3 regions of the Ruegeria sp. BE10 genome follow, and region 1 is predicted to be linked to each of the others. Evidence: riboswitches for the same ligand, from Rfam matches in the RefSeq annotation. Region 1 holds a riboswitch; each other region holds the start of a gene.

Region 1 (4,604 bases):
AACCAGCGCCAGCACGATACCCGACGCTACAAGTCCTCCGCAGAACGCGGCCAGAGGTAAGGTCCAAAAGCCCAGAATATCCCCGGTCACTGTGATGACGAACACGGCACCTGCCGCCGCGCCCGAGGACAGGCCAAACAAAAACGGGTCGGCCAAATCGTTGCGTGTAGTGGTTTGCAAAACCACACCGACAATGCCCAGACCAGCCCCGATCACGGCCGCGAACAAGGCGCGCGGCAGGCGCAGATCAAAGACGATCCGGTGCAGCGGTGACATCTCTCCTTCGCTCAGGCCCGTTCCCAGCAAGATCGCCGTGACCGTGTCCGCGACAGGGATGGATGTGGTGCCATAGATGGTGGACATCAGTAAGAGGGCGGCCAATACGGCCGCCCCCAGCACAAGTGTCAGGCCCAGTCGGCCCATATCAGTTGAGGCCTGGATGCATGGCCTGGGCCATTTTCGAAATCGCTTTGATATTTGCCGGTCCGGGGGTCAATTCCTCGTACCGCAGACCGATCCAGCGCTCGTTTTTCACGGCTTCGGTCTGTGACATCACTGGATGTTCCTGTAGAAATTTGAACGTGTCCGCAGCGCCATTGCCTGTCTGATAATCAAGCAGCACAAGGAATTCCGGGTTTGCGGCGGCGACCGCCTCCCACGAGGTTCGACCCCAGCTTGTTTCCATGTCGTGGGTCACGTTTTCACCACCCGCGGCAGCAATCATAGCATCGGGGATGGCGAACTTACCTGCGGTGAAGGGTGCGTCCGCCGGGCCGTCCAGCAAGAAAACGCGGGGTTTCGCCAGGTCGGCAGTCTGCGCTTCGATCGCTGAGAGTTCGTCTTTCCAGCCCGTGACCAGCGCCTCGGCCTTGTCTTCGACGTGCATGACCTGACCCAGGCGCAGGACGTCATTGAACAGAAGATCCATGCTGGCTTTGGGGCGAGCCTTGTCCAGATGCACACAGCTTTCGGTCAAGATCATGGTTTTGATACCAAAGGGCTCCAGCGTATCCGGGGTCACATCTCCGCCCGGTTTCATGCCGTAATACCAGCCAGCAAAGAACAGGTCGGGTTCCACGGCAACAAGGTTTTCGACCGTTGGGTATTTCGGTGCCAGTTCGGGGATATCGCCGCGCAGGGTGTCGAATTCCGGGCTGGTTTTGTACCAGCCGGTGATGCCGGTCAGACCGACGATCTTGTCCTGCAGGCCCAACGCGAAGGCCATATCGGTCATGTTCATGTCATGCACAACCAGACGCTCGGGCTGGGCTTCGAACACCAGCGGCGCTCCGCAGTTGTCGACGGTGACCTCGTGGGCGGACGCGCCGCCTGCCATGGCTGTGACCAGCGCCACGGACCAGATGTGTTTCATTGGGGAATGTTCCTTGGTTTAGGTTGAGATTGTGGATTTTCGGATATCCAGCGCTGGAATCACGCGGCCATCGTGGTGAAAACACAGGTATTCAACGCCAAAAGTATCGCGGACCCGCTCGGGGGTCAGCACTTCGGCCACAGGGCCAAATCCCGTCAGCCGCGTTGATTTCATCAGCGCCACGTGGGTGGCGAATTCCGGGATCATGACAAGATCATGGACAATCATCACAACCGTGATGCCGAGTTCGGCGACCAGAGACAGCATCCGACCCTTGGCATCCGGATCGAGATGGTTGGTCGGCTCATCCAGGAACAACAACGATGGGTTCTGTGCCAGTGCCCGGGCGATATGCGCGCGTTGACGTTCGCCCCCGGACAGTACCGCCATGCGCTTGTCTGCCAGCGCGCCAAGGTCGGTCAGCTCAAGGATTCTGTTAAGTTCTCTGGCATGTTCATCCGCCGAACGGTCGGCCCAGATCGGAATCTGGCCCATGGCAACATAGTCCCGCAACAACAGCCTGCCATCCGGTTGTTCTTGCTGGCCCACAACAGCGATCATGCGGGCGCGTTCCATTGCGGGCATATTTTTCAGGCTGCGTTCCTTGACCAATACATTGCCCAATACAATCTCAGCCGCCCCGCACAGAAGGTTCAAAAGCGTGGTTTTTCCCGCCCCATTTGGACCGGCAATTGCCAGTATCGCGCCCTCGGCCAATTCAAACGAGACACCTTGCAGAAGAACGTCACCATTGAGCGCATAAAATTCGAGATCACGCGCAACCAGAAAAGATGAGGTCGTCATGATGGCTCCTCCAATTGAATTCGAGGCAAACGAGAAAGGGTTTTTGTAAATAGTGGTTGCGGCCGGGCCGTCGCGTTGGTCCAACCGTCTGCGACGTTGCGGTACTGATGTGCGAATTCCGCCAGCGCGTCGACATCTTCGGCAGTTTCAATATCGCCGAATAGGTAGTGTGCTTTGCCGACAGCCTGAAATCCGACGGCCGTTGGTCGCGCGCAGCCCGCCATGCAGGTAACGGTGCGCACTGCGAACCCGGTTGGCAACCTGCCGATCAACGCATTGCGCATGACATCAACAGACAATGCGCCGGTACAGGTCGAGCAGATCAGAAGGAAATGGTCAGGTGTTTCCGGCATAGTCCGCTCCGCTTGAAGCCAAGCGCGGACAGAAGGTGCCGATCATGTACACACGTTTCAGACGTGCCATCAAAGCCTCCTTCCAGGACGCCCCGCCCCGGGTTGGTTGAACATGTGATGGCAGGTCTCCTGACTTGCGGGTCGATGCTTGGCCATCCTTCCCGGCCCGATGACCAGTGGATTTTGGCGTTGCTCACCGCTTACAGTTGCGGGGGCAGTCACGGATTTGGCGCCAAAGTGGCGAACCGCACCGTATTCCCTTTTCATCCCTTGGGCGTACCATCGGGAACCATCTGGCCCTTGCTTGTCTTAGACTGGGGGCCGTGTCAATCACGATTTGAAACAACAACTTTTCGATCGGAACTCAAACGCTCAGGGTTTCGAAGTCTGCCGCATGCGTTTTCGCTGTAAGTGCGGCACCCAGTGCCGCATGGGTCGCGACAGCATACTGTGTTAGAGGTGGCATTTTTTCCTTCATGTTTGAGAATTTAATTTGAAAACAGTCGATTGCCGGTCGCGCGCGAGCGTTCGGGCTTCGGCCCGGCTGAGTGACACGAGCGTTTCTTCTGATGAAAGCCCCTTGGCCCGCGATTTTGACCAGATGCGGCGCGCGGATACCGGGGACCATGGCAATGCCGCTTCTGACAACCACTGTCGCAACGGGGCTGGCAGGCCGTCAAACACATCCATCGGATTGGTTGATCGATGCTTGCGGCGCAAGCTGCATTGCCCGAGGTTACGTCTCATGCTTAGGTTTCCGGATTTTCCACTGGGTCCAAAACCAAGACGAGACGGGATTCACTGGTACCTTCGATCGGAGGCGAGCGATGCACCACACCTGACGATGGTCGCTCGGGCCAGAGTGTTCCCCGTAGCAGGATCGGAGCGCCGGTCTGAACGGTAAACACAAGCGCGGGATCGTTTCCATCAGTCGAGGTGCCGTATTGTGTTCCAGTGCCACGATAGGTGCAGACCAACCGGGCGGTGACAGCATCGGTATGAAATTTACGGCAAGCATTGGTGGTGACAACATCCAGCCGCAGTCGCAGGAAGTTGGCGTTCATCAGCTCGCAGAACATGTCGGCCAGAGAAGTGATATCATCCTGAAGCCACGCTCTTTCAGTCCCGTTAGGCATACCGGAGATATCGCAGAGTTGCCCCACGGTCGTCTTAACGGCGCTTGGTGGAAGAATGACTCGCCCACTTGGCAAAGCCTTGGGATCAAGTTGGTCAAGCCAGCTTTGCATATCCGGCGGGGTTCGCCGGCGCCAAATCAAAGCGGCACAGTTTGGCTGTGCAAAAGTGCGGAGTGCCGCCGGATCATCTGCGAAGCTCACACCGGTGACGTTGTCTTTCACGGGCTTTCTAACGAAGTTCATGCTGCATCCTCTGCCCGGCGCCAAATCGGGAAGGGGTCCGGCAGTTCCGGCAAATTGTCGGGCCCTGCCGCCGAAACTGCTGGAATAAGGCAATTGTCCAATCGTGCCTTCAAACTTTGCCAGACGATCCCGGCACCGATGAAAACGATCTCTTGACGGCGGTCGCCCCACGGCTCTTGCCAGTGGGCCTGCATATAGGCGCGGGCGCTGTCATGTGCGGGGCGTCGCTCTTCGGGAACTGATGCCCACCAGGTGCCGAGTGGTTTGACGCTGGACAATGCGCCGGCGAGTGAAAATTCAGCCACCCAGTTGGGGCGTGTCGAAATCCAAAAGTGGCCTTTGGCCCGGATCACCCCTGGCAGATCACCGTTGAGAACGTCTAAAATGCGTTCGGGAACGAACGGAAGTCGCGCCCGGTAAACGTATGACGCAACCCCGTATTCCTCAGTCTCAGGCACATGGTCGGCAAAGCCATACAGCTCCTTTGCCCACATCGGGTGTTCATGGGCTTGCTCGAAGTCAAACAGGCCGGTGTCCAGGATCTTTTCTGCGGCAACTTCCGAATGGTTGGTCTCGATGATCTCGGCATCTGCATTCAGACTGCGGATGATCTTGCGTGCCGCATCAACTTTTTCTGACCCCGCATCTTCAACCTTGTTCAGGATCACTACATCAGAGAATTCTATTTGATCCGTA
Region 2 (4,604 bases), on a different contig from region 1:
CACTTGCGTCTGAACCGCGGCATGCGATGGCGCCGGAATCCCGCCACCGGGTCCGCCATTTGGCGGTGGGGGCGTGTCTTGCAGACGTTTGATCAACTCTTCCGGGCTGGGCAGGTCAGCCACATGGGTCAGTCGGATCACTGCCATTTCAGCTGCCATCATGGCATTTGGGGCCGCCGAGACCTCTTCGAGCGCTTTAAGCAACATCTGCCACATCCGGGTCAGGACGCGCATCGGCAGGGCCTCGGCCATTTGTTGACCACGCGCGCGCTCGTCCGGCGAAACGGTGGGATCATTGGCTGCGTCTGGCGTGATTTTAACCACAGAGACCCAATGGGTGATCTCGGCCAGATCGCGTAGCACGGCCAGCGGATCGGCTCCTTCGGCATATTGCCCGCCCAACTCGGTCAGTGCGCCTGCAGCGTCCCCGCGCAGGATCATGTCCATCAGGTCCAGTACCCGACCGCGATCAGCCAGGCCCAGCATCGCGCGGACCTGATCGGCGCTGGTTTCACCCGCACCGTGCGAGATCGCCTGATCCAGCAGCGAGGTCGCGTCCCGGGCCGAACCCTCGGCTGCACGGGTGATCAGCGCCAGCGCGTCATCCGCGATCTGAGCGTTTTCAGCCGCCGCGATCTTGCCGAGCAGGCTGATCATGTCCTCGGGTTCGATCCGGCGCAGGTCGAACCGTTGGCAGCGCGACAGAACCGTCACTGGCACTTTACGAATCTCGGTGGTGGCAAAGATGAACTTCACATGCTCGGGTGGTTCTTCAAGCGTCTTGAGCAGCGCGTTGAACGCGCTGGTCGACAGCATGTGGACCTCGTCGATGATATAGATTTTGTAGCGCGCGCTGGCGGCGCGATAGCGGACACTGTCGATGATCTCGCGGATATCGTTCACACCAGTACGGCTGGCGGCGTCCATCTCCATCACGTCAACGTGGCGGCCTTCCATAATGGCCACGCAATGTTCGCATTGGCCGCAGGGCTCAGTCGTTGGCTTGCCTTCACCATCGGGGCCGATGCAGTTCATGCCCTTGGCGATGATCCGTGCCGTGGTGGTTTTGCCGGTGCCGCGAATGCCGGTCATGATGAAAGCCTGCGCGATCCGGTCGGCCTCGAACGCATTTTTCAGCGTGCGCACCATTGCGTCTTGACCGACGAGATCGGCAAAGGTTTCCGGGCGGTATTTGCGGGCAAGAACTTGATAGGCGGGGCTGGGCGTGTCGTTCATATCTGCTCTGTCGGATTCGGGTTCCGATGCAGCGTAGAGACCCCTGCCGCCCGCGTCCACAGCAGGCTTGGGTGAATTTCGGTTTGCAGCACAATTTGCACGCCTTAGAAGCGAGTATCAGGGAGGGTCCGTAGTGAGCCAGTTCGCACTTCATTCAGTTCAGATTGGAAACGGCACCGTTGCCTTGTCGCCCCTTCCGGGGCGCGGTGGCGGGTATACGCGGGACTTGGGAACGATCCGCGACTGGCAGCCGGATCTTGTGATCTCGATGACCACCGAGGTCGAAATACTGCAAGAGGGCGCAAGTGGGCTTGGCGAAGACCTGCACGCACTCAATATCGAATGGGTGCATCTGCCGGTTGCGGATTTCGGTACGCCGCCTCCTGAGGTTGACGCGGCGTGGGGCAGTGTCAGCCCTGCGGCGACTGATATTCTGTCCCGCGGGGGGCGGGTGCTGGTGCATTGCCGGGGCGGCTGTGGCCGGTCCGGGATGATCGTGCTGCGCCTTATGGTCGAGCATGGCGAAGACCCCGAGACAGCGTTGACCCGTTTGCGTGCGGTGCGGTCCTGCGCCGTCGAGACCGACGGCCAGATGAAATGGGCAGCCCTTGGGCGGACGCGCGACTAGATCAGAGCGCCACCTGTCGTTCTGCCTGTGCCACCGGGTTGGGCGGGATCGCTGTGACCTCAAGCATGGCGCAGGGTGGGGTGGTTAGCATGCCTGCGGGGCGCATGGTCACATCCGGGCCGAACATCATATCTGCGAAAACATCCAGCGACTCGAGGGGCGCATCCTCGCTTGATCCACAAAAGACCCGGATCAGGTCTTTTTGAGCGCGAAACCGTGCGCTGCATCCTTGCGTGCAATAGGCCAGCTCAGTGCTGCCGTCGAACTCAAAATCAGGCGTCGTCGCCGGAACGGCAGCATCCATCGCCTGCACGATCGCGCGCGCCATCTGTGCCAGCGCCGGGCAGGTTTTTCCTGTGCGTTGGCAAACGGTTGCGGTAAATTGGTGTGTCTTTGTCTTCCAGATCATATTGCGCCCTCCGCGCGTGGAACGGGGGCATGGATCAGGTGTGGCAGCGTGCTGACGACCTGCCCGGACACCCCGTCCGAGTTTCGGTTTCTTGTTCGATGGCAGGTCTCCTGACTTGCGGGTCGTTGCGTTGCCGACCTTCCCAGCCTTGCGGCCAGTGGTGTTTCGGCATTGCTCACCGCTTACAGTTGCGGGGGCAGTCGCGGCCTTGGTTCGTTCCGGTTTTCCGGGCAGAACCGCACCGTGTTCCCTTTTCATCCCGCCCCGGGGACCGGGGACGAGAACCATCACCCAATCGCTAGCGGGTAGGAGTGACCTGAGTCAAGCCGCCTTTTGGTAGGGCAAAGTGGACGCGTGGTCATGCGGAAACAGGATTGACTTAGGGTGGCAAAAGATGCCGTTTGGGGTGGTGAACTAATCGGTTCAGATTGAGGGCGCCATGCTGGATACCGCACAAGCTGTTTTAACCGAGGATTTTCAGTTTCCTTCTGGTTCGACCCAACTGTCGGCTCGGCTGTACCTGCCGGTGGCCGAACCTGGGATCGCAGTGGTGATCCACAGCGCCACCGGAGTGCCGCGCGACTATTATCAGCATTTCGCACGCTGGTTGGCTGCGGAACATGGCATTGCCTGTCTGACCTATGATTACAGCGATTTCGGTCATTCGCAGAGCAAGCCATTGAAGTCAGCTCAGGCCACGATGGCGGATTGGGCGCTGATCGACATGCCTGCGGCTCGGGCCGAGATGCGCAGGCGATACCCCGACGCGCAGCACTGGAGCATCGGCCATTCCGTCGGCGGTATGCTGGGGCCGATTCAACCCGATATTGATCAGATCGACCGTATGATCTGCGTCTGCGCCGGGCCGGTGACTGTGTCGGACCATCCCTGGCCTTATCGGGCGTTGGCTTTGCTGTTTTGGTACGGACACGCGCCCCTGGCCGTAAAAGCGCTGGGTTACCTGCCGGGCAAGGCACTAGGATTCGGATCGAACCTGCCTGCTAGCGTCTATTGGCAGTGGCGCCGCTGGTGTACTGCGCCGCGCAACTACCTGCCCGAAATTGGCGTGTCCTTGCCCGAGGCCCGCTGGGCACAGTCAGACACACCAGTGGATCTGTTCAGCTTTGAGGATGACGATCTGGTGCCAAAGAACGCGGTCTGGCGGCTGGCTGATCTGTACGGGCCCAACGCACGCCGCCATTTGTTGTCTCCGGCCGAGTTCGGACTGTCCGAGGTTGGCCATATCGGTGCCTTTGCCCGGCGCAATTCGGCTGTCTGGCCACGGTTGATTGCCTAGGCCTGTTCGCAACAATTCAATGTCGGGAGTTTAAGTGAGAGGTTGGACATCGACCCAAGCGGGGCTCGTTGTGGCTGCTTCCTTCCGGACCTGACCAGGTTGGCGAGGCGCTCGCCCGCGCCAACCTCTCGGGGTCTGATATAGGCAACGGGCGCAGGAAACACAACCCGTCAGAGCGCCAAACGGATCAGCAAAAAGCCCTCATCGTCTTCTCCGACGACGTGAGGGTCATATTCTTCAAGCTCGGCAATGTGGGTTTGTGCCTTCGGACCGGTTCTTAATAGCGCAGTCGCGCCCTGCATCGGGGCAAAGCCAAAAGGATAGGACGCATATTGCAAGGGATCTTGCGGCAGTGCGCCGGACAGATAGTCCTGCAAGACGCGCTGAACAGGCAGGTTCGGCAGCGCGATGGGCTCGGCCTGATCCACAAAGGGAAAGTGACCCCCGCCATTGGCACGGTAATTGTTCAGTGCGACGACGAACCGTTGATCGGCGGCCATCGGTTGGCCGTCAAAGCGAATGTTGCGAATGCGCCGGTTGACGGGGTCGATCAAGTGACCGCCAGCGTCGAACCGAGCCGGTTGAGAGAGATCAAATTGATAAGTAAGCCCCTGTATAATATCAAAATTATGCCCCGCCCTGTTGATGTCGACCAATGTGGTCTGATGTCCCGGCGTAATCTGGTTGAACACGCCTGCAGACATCTCAAGCCAGTCGCTGATCTGCTCTCCGGTGACAACTACCGCCTGCAGCTCATTGGGAAACGCATACATGTCGTTGACATGGCGCAGGCATATCTGGCCGGGCGGGACGTCGGTGAAAAACCGGGGGCCGGCACGCCCCCCGAACTTTGAAGGCGCGGTCGCGGACAGAACAGGAAAATCCGCAAATGACGTGTCCTGCAGATAGGGCCGCAGGGCTGCTGCCTGGGCCGCGGCGGTCAGAACCAAACCTCTGTCCGGGGCGCAAAAACTGAAATAGCTGTGCAAATGCTTATCGGTCTGGCCAACGGGTTGCGCCGTGCGCCGCCGAGT
Region 3 (4,604 bases), on a different contig from region 1:
TGGTGCTGGATGTGGGCGGTCAGGCGCAATCAGCGGCGGCAACTGCACTGGGGTTTCGGATGTACAACCCCGATCTGCCCTTTGCCGGTGTAATCCTGAACCGTTGCGCCAGCCCGCGGCACGAGCGTCTGACGCGTCTGGGTATGGAGCGCGCGGGTCTGCCAGTTCTGGGCGTTTTGCCCCGACGCGGTGATCTGACCCTGCCGGAACGCCATCTGGGTCTGATTCAGGCCGTTGAGCATCCCGATCTGGAAAGCGCAATTGTCGGCTATGCCGCGTTTCTGCGCGAACATGTGGATCTTGAGGCGGTCAAGGCGGCGGCTTCCTCAGGCCCCAATGGGCCATCGTCAGCCGCGCTACCGCGCCCTCCGGCGCAACGGATTGCGCTGGCCCGCGATGCCGCGTTTTCCTTTACCTATCCGCATTTGCTGGAAGGCTGGCGCGCTGCGGGTGCAGAAATTCTGCCGTTTTCACCTCTGGCGAACGAGGCACCTGCTGCCGATGCCGATCTTGTCTGGCTGCCCGGTGGCTATCCGGAATTGCATGCGGGCACACTGGCTGCCGCCGACACGTTCCAGACCGGACTGCGCAAACACGCTGAGTCCAAACCCGTGCATGGGGAATGCGGTGGATACATGGCGCTGGGACAGGCCTTAATCGACAAAGACGGCGAGCGACATCAGATGGCAGGCCTGCTGGGGCTGGTGACCTCGTATGAAAAGCGCAAGTTCAATCTGGGGTATCGGCGCGCAGAATTGCTGGCCCCGATGCCCGGTTTTGCAGCCGACACAGCTCTGCGGGGGCATGAATTCCATTATTCTTCGATCGTAGAACAGCCGGACGTACCGCTGGCGCGGGTGTTTGATGCTGAAGGTGCTGAAGGGCCGCAAACAGGTTCGGTGCGCGGGAACGTCACCGGTACGTTCTTTCACCTGATCGCCGAGGCCTCGGCATGAGCGGTTTCGTATCCTTCATAGGTTCCGGCCCCGGCGATCCTGATCTTTTGACCCTGAAAGCAGTCGACCGGATGCAAAAAGCAGATGCGGTGCTGTTTGATGACCTCAGCAGCGGCCCAATCCTAAGTCATGCGCATGACGATGCAGATCTGGTGGGCGTGGGCAAACGGGCCGGGCGACCCTCACCCAAGCAGGATCACGTAAGCCGCCTGTTGGTGGATTACGCCAAGACCGGCGCTCGCGTGGTGCGATTGAAATCTGGTGATGGCGGGTTGTTCGGCAGGCTGGAGGAAGAACTGGTTGCCCTGCGTGCGGCCGGGGTCGAATATGAAATCATCCCTGGCATCCCCTCGGCGGTTGCGGCGGCGGCAGCAGCAGGAATACCCCTGACACGACGCCTCACTGCGCGGCGGGTGCAATTTGTCACTGGCCACGATGTCAGTGGCAAACTGCCCGAAGATCTGAACCTGCCCGCGCTGGCCGATCCGGATGCAACGACTGTGGTGTTCATGGGCAAACGGACCTTTCCCCTGTTGGTACATGCACTGCATGAGCATGGCCTGCCGCTGGAAACACCAGCCCTGATGGCCGAATCCGTATCGACTCCCGACCAGAGCCTGCACCGTGCAACAATTGGCGCGCTGTCGCAAAAGCTGGAGGCCGAGATCGGCACAGCCCCGGCGCTGATCCTGTATGGCCCGTTGGCAGAGTTCGACGATGTTTGAGTTGTCTCTGATCGGAATTGGCACTGGCAACCCGGATCACGTGACCTTGCAAGGGGCAAATGCCATCCGCGATGCAGACCTGATCCTGATCCCGCACAAGGGCGAGAACAAGGCTGATCTGGCCGGGTTGCGCGAAGAGATCATTGCAGCTGTGACTGACACTCCGCCGCAGATCGCCTATTTCGACATTCCCAAGCGCCGGGCCGATGATGGTTATCTGCGCGGGGTCGACGAATGGCATGATGCCATTGCCCTGCGCTGGCACGAGGCGATTGCGGCCCACCCGAATGCGCGACAAGTGGCGCTGCTGATCTGGGGCGACCCGTCGCTTTATGACAGCTCGCTGCGAATCGCGTCGCGGCTGGACCCTGAGCCCACGACACGGGTGATCCCTGGCATCACCGCGCTGCAGGCATTGACGGCCGCCCACGCCATCCCGATCAATGATCTGGGCGCCCCTTTTGTTGTGACTACCGGACGGCGGATCAGGGATGAAGGCTGGCCGGCAACTGCCTCGAAAGTAGCGGTAATGCTGGATGGCGAGTGTTCGTTTCAATCCCTGGACATGGCCGATTATGACATCTGGTGGGGTGCCTATGTCGGCATGAAAGAGGAAATCCTGATCAAAGGCGCTTTGACCGATGTAGCGCAGGAGCTTCTGGACACCCGCGCCAAGGCACGTGCCGATCATGGCTGGATCATGGATATCTATTTGCTGAAAAAGCGCGTGATCTGACCTAAAAGGTCGCAAATGACGATTGCACCAGCGGCACCATAGAGGCTAAATGAACGCGTCTGGTCCTGCCGGAGACATCCGGATGCTAAGAGGGAATGTGGTGCGACTGCCATGGCAGCCAAATCCACAGCCGCCCCCGCGACTGTAAGCGGAGAGCCCCTGTTCAACCAGCCACTCCTGTTCTCAGGGGGAAGGCGAACAGAGGCATCGACCCGCAAGCCAGGAGACCTGCCAGGCGACAATTGAAACACCGGCCGTCGGGTGCGGCGGCAAAGGAGAATAAAAGATGGCAACACAAACGCAAACAGCATCCGCCTCGCGCGCTGGTATCCTTCCGGTCATGTTCGCGGTGGTTCTGGGTCTGGGTATCATCACCCTGACCGGTCACGTACAGGCCGCGGCGCTGCATGACGCAGCACACGACGTGCGCCACGCGACCGGCTTCCCCTGCCACTAAGACCATGTTCAGTCGTATACTGACCAGCGCGTTGTTCGCTGGTGCTGCAGCGGGGCTGATAGCCGCCTTGCTGCAGTTGGTCTTTGTGCAACCTGTTTTGTTGCACGCGGAGCTGTACGAATCCGGCGAGTTGGTGCACTTCGGAGCCGAAGCCGTTTCGGCGCATCCCGAATTACCGGGCATGTTCTCGGAACTGACCCGTGACGCGCTGAGCGTCATTTTCACCATGCTGACCTATACCGGTTACGCGCTGCTGATGGTTGCCCTGATGTCCGTGGCCGAAGGCCAGGGCCACACGATTGATGGCCGCACCGGCGTGCTTTGGGGTCTGGCTGGGTTCATCGCCTTTCATCTGGCGCCTGGCTTTACCCTGGCACCAGAGGTGCCTGGTGTAGCGGCGGCTGACGTCTATGCCCGACAGGTCTGGTGGTTTGCCACTGTTGGTGCTGCGCTTGTTGCGCTGTGGTTGATTGCGTTTGGCGGCAACCTGATCAGCTATGTGATCGCAGCAGCCCTGTTGCTGGCACCCCATCTGATCGGTGCGCCCGAACCGGATGTGTTCACCGGCCCCGTCCCGACCGAGATCGGCGCTCTGTTCGCCGCTCGCGCCTTTGGCATCGGTCTGGTGGCCTGGGTTCTGGTCGGTGCCTTTGCCGGGTATTTCTGGCAAAGCGAAGGCAAACGCGTCGAAGCAGCGGCCTGATCCTCTTATATAATGACGCGCCGGGTTCTGCCCGGCGCGTTTCTTTTTGCCCTAAAGGAAAGAAAAAATGGCACGCTCACTTGCCCTTTTTGCAATCGGCCTTGTGTTCGGTGGTGGTGCTGGTTTTGTGCTAGCGGCAGCCAATGGCGTCACGTTTGACGGCCACGATCATGGCGATCCATCCCATCACGGCGGCGCGCATGCCGAAGCGATGGCCCATGACCATTCGACCACGGTAAACCTGCCCGCAGGGGCGGACGCCCCCAGTGTTGCAATCGCGCTGACCCAGGACCCGATGGCCGGGTGGAACCTGCACGTCATGCCGCAGAATTTCCGGTTTGCCCCGGAAAACGCGTCAACAGCCGACGTAGACGGCGAAGGCCACGCGCATGTTTACATCAATGGCGAGAAACTAGCCCGGCTCTACGGCAACTGGATACACATCCCCGACCTTCCCAAGGGAGAGGTCGAGGTTTCGGTTTCGCTGAACGCAAACAGCCACAGCGCACTGACGGTCGACAACGTACCGGTCAGCGCTGCCGTGACCGTTCAGGTCGATTAAAGCGCCGGTATCCGCGCGCGCAAACACATCCGAAGTCGCCCGCAGGGTCGGGCGTCTTCGATCCAACCTGCGGGACTGTCCAAATAGGCTTTGCAGGTCGCGACGATGTCTTCGGCATCGGTAACGATATCGACCCCCGAAAACACGTAAGACGCCCGTCCTGCGGCCTGCAATGCCAATGCGGTCGGCTCAGCGCAGCCACTGAAACAGGCGTGATCAGAGATGACGACCCGACCATTCAGCCCTGCACGCACCAGCGCGTTATCCACGGCCTGCCTCTCGGCCACTCGGTCACGCGTTCCCGCACAACTGCTGCAAATCAATAGGCGTATCGGGTCCACGTGTGGCCTCGTGTTTGATGGTTTGCATGTTTCTGCGGCTTTCTGGACGTCGGCGCAATCCTGAATACGCACGGAAATGTGCGTGCGCGGAACTCGAATTTCTGGCATCACTCAGACAGTCACA

The links. A riboswitch is a leader RNA that binds a small molecule or an ion and turns the genes downstream of it on or off. The one in region 1 is predicted to bind cobalamin.
Region 2: another riboswitch for cobalamin. It lies ahead of ACR0M2_RS11050 (hypothetical protein); the one in region 1 lies ahead of ACR0M2_RS18935 (DUF1636 domain-containing protein).
Region 3: another riboswitch for cobalamin. It lies ahead of ACR0M2_RS07855 (CbtB domain-containing protein); the one in region 1 lies ahead of ACR0M2_RS18935 (DUF1636 domain-containing protein).

Annotation. Positions count from the first base shown of each region.
Region 1 is NZ_JBQFTX010000010.1:140,436-145,039, forward strand. Features, by position in the region: gene ACR0M2_RS18920 (FecCD family ABC transporter permease) at 1-423, opposite strand, end outside; gene ACR0M2_RS18925 (ABC transporter substrate-binding protein) at 425-1,372, opposite strand; gene ACR0M2_RS18930 (ABC transporter ATP-binding protein) at 1,391-2,176, opposite strand; gene ACR0M2_RS18935 (DUF1636 domain-containing protein) at 2,173-2,529, opposite strand; cobalamin riboswitch at 2,632-2,838, opposite strand; gene ACR0M2_RS18940 (DUF6525 family protein) at 3,004-3,276, opposite strand; gene ACR0M2_RS18945 (DUF1826 domain-containing protein) at 3,279-3,887, opposite strand; gene ACR0M2_RS18950 (GTP-binding protein) at 3,905-4,604, opposite strand, start outside.
Region 2 is NZ_JBQFTX010000004.1:135,897-140,500, forward strand. Features, by position in the region: gene ACR0M2_RS11040 (DNA polymerase III subunit gamma/tau) at 1-1,236, opposite strand, end outside; gene ACR0M2_RS11045 (protein-tyrosine phosphatase family protein) at 1,370-1,864, shown strand; gene ACR0M2_RS11050 (hypothetical protein) at 1,866-2,273, opposite strand; cobalamin riboswitch at 2,357-2,577, opposite strand; gene ACR0M2_RS11055 (alpha/beta hydrolase family protein) at 2,713-3,570, shown strand; RNA gene ffs (signal recognition particle sRNA small type) at 3,603-3,701, opposite strand; gene ACR0M2_RS11065 (bifunctional 2',3'-cyclic-nucleotide 2'-phosphodiesterase/3'-nucleotidase) at 3,741-4,604, opposite strand, start outside.
Region 3 is NZ_JBQFTX010000002.1:492,945-497,548, forward strand. Features, by position in the region: gene ACR0M2_RS07840 (cobyrinic acid a,c-diamide synthase CobB) at 1-956, shown strand, start outside; gene cobA (uroporphyrinogen-III C-methyltransferase) at 953-1,681, shown strand; gene cobF (precorrin-6A synthase (deacetylating)) at 1,674-2,417, shown strand; cobalamin riboswitch at 2,461-2,667, shown strand; gene ACR0M2_RS07855 (CbtB domain-containing protein) at 2,704-2,874, shown strand; gene ACR0M2_RS07860 (CbtA family protein) at 2,879-3,577, shown strand; gene ACR0M2_RS07865 (hypothetical protein) at 3,645-4,139, shown strand; gene ACR0M2_RS07870 (DUF1636 family protein) at 4,136-4,480, opposite strand.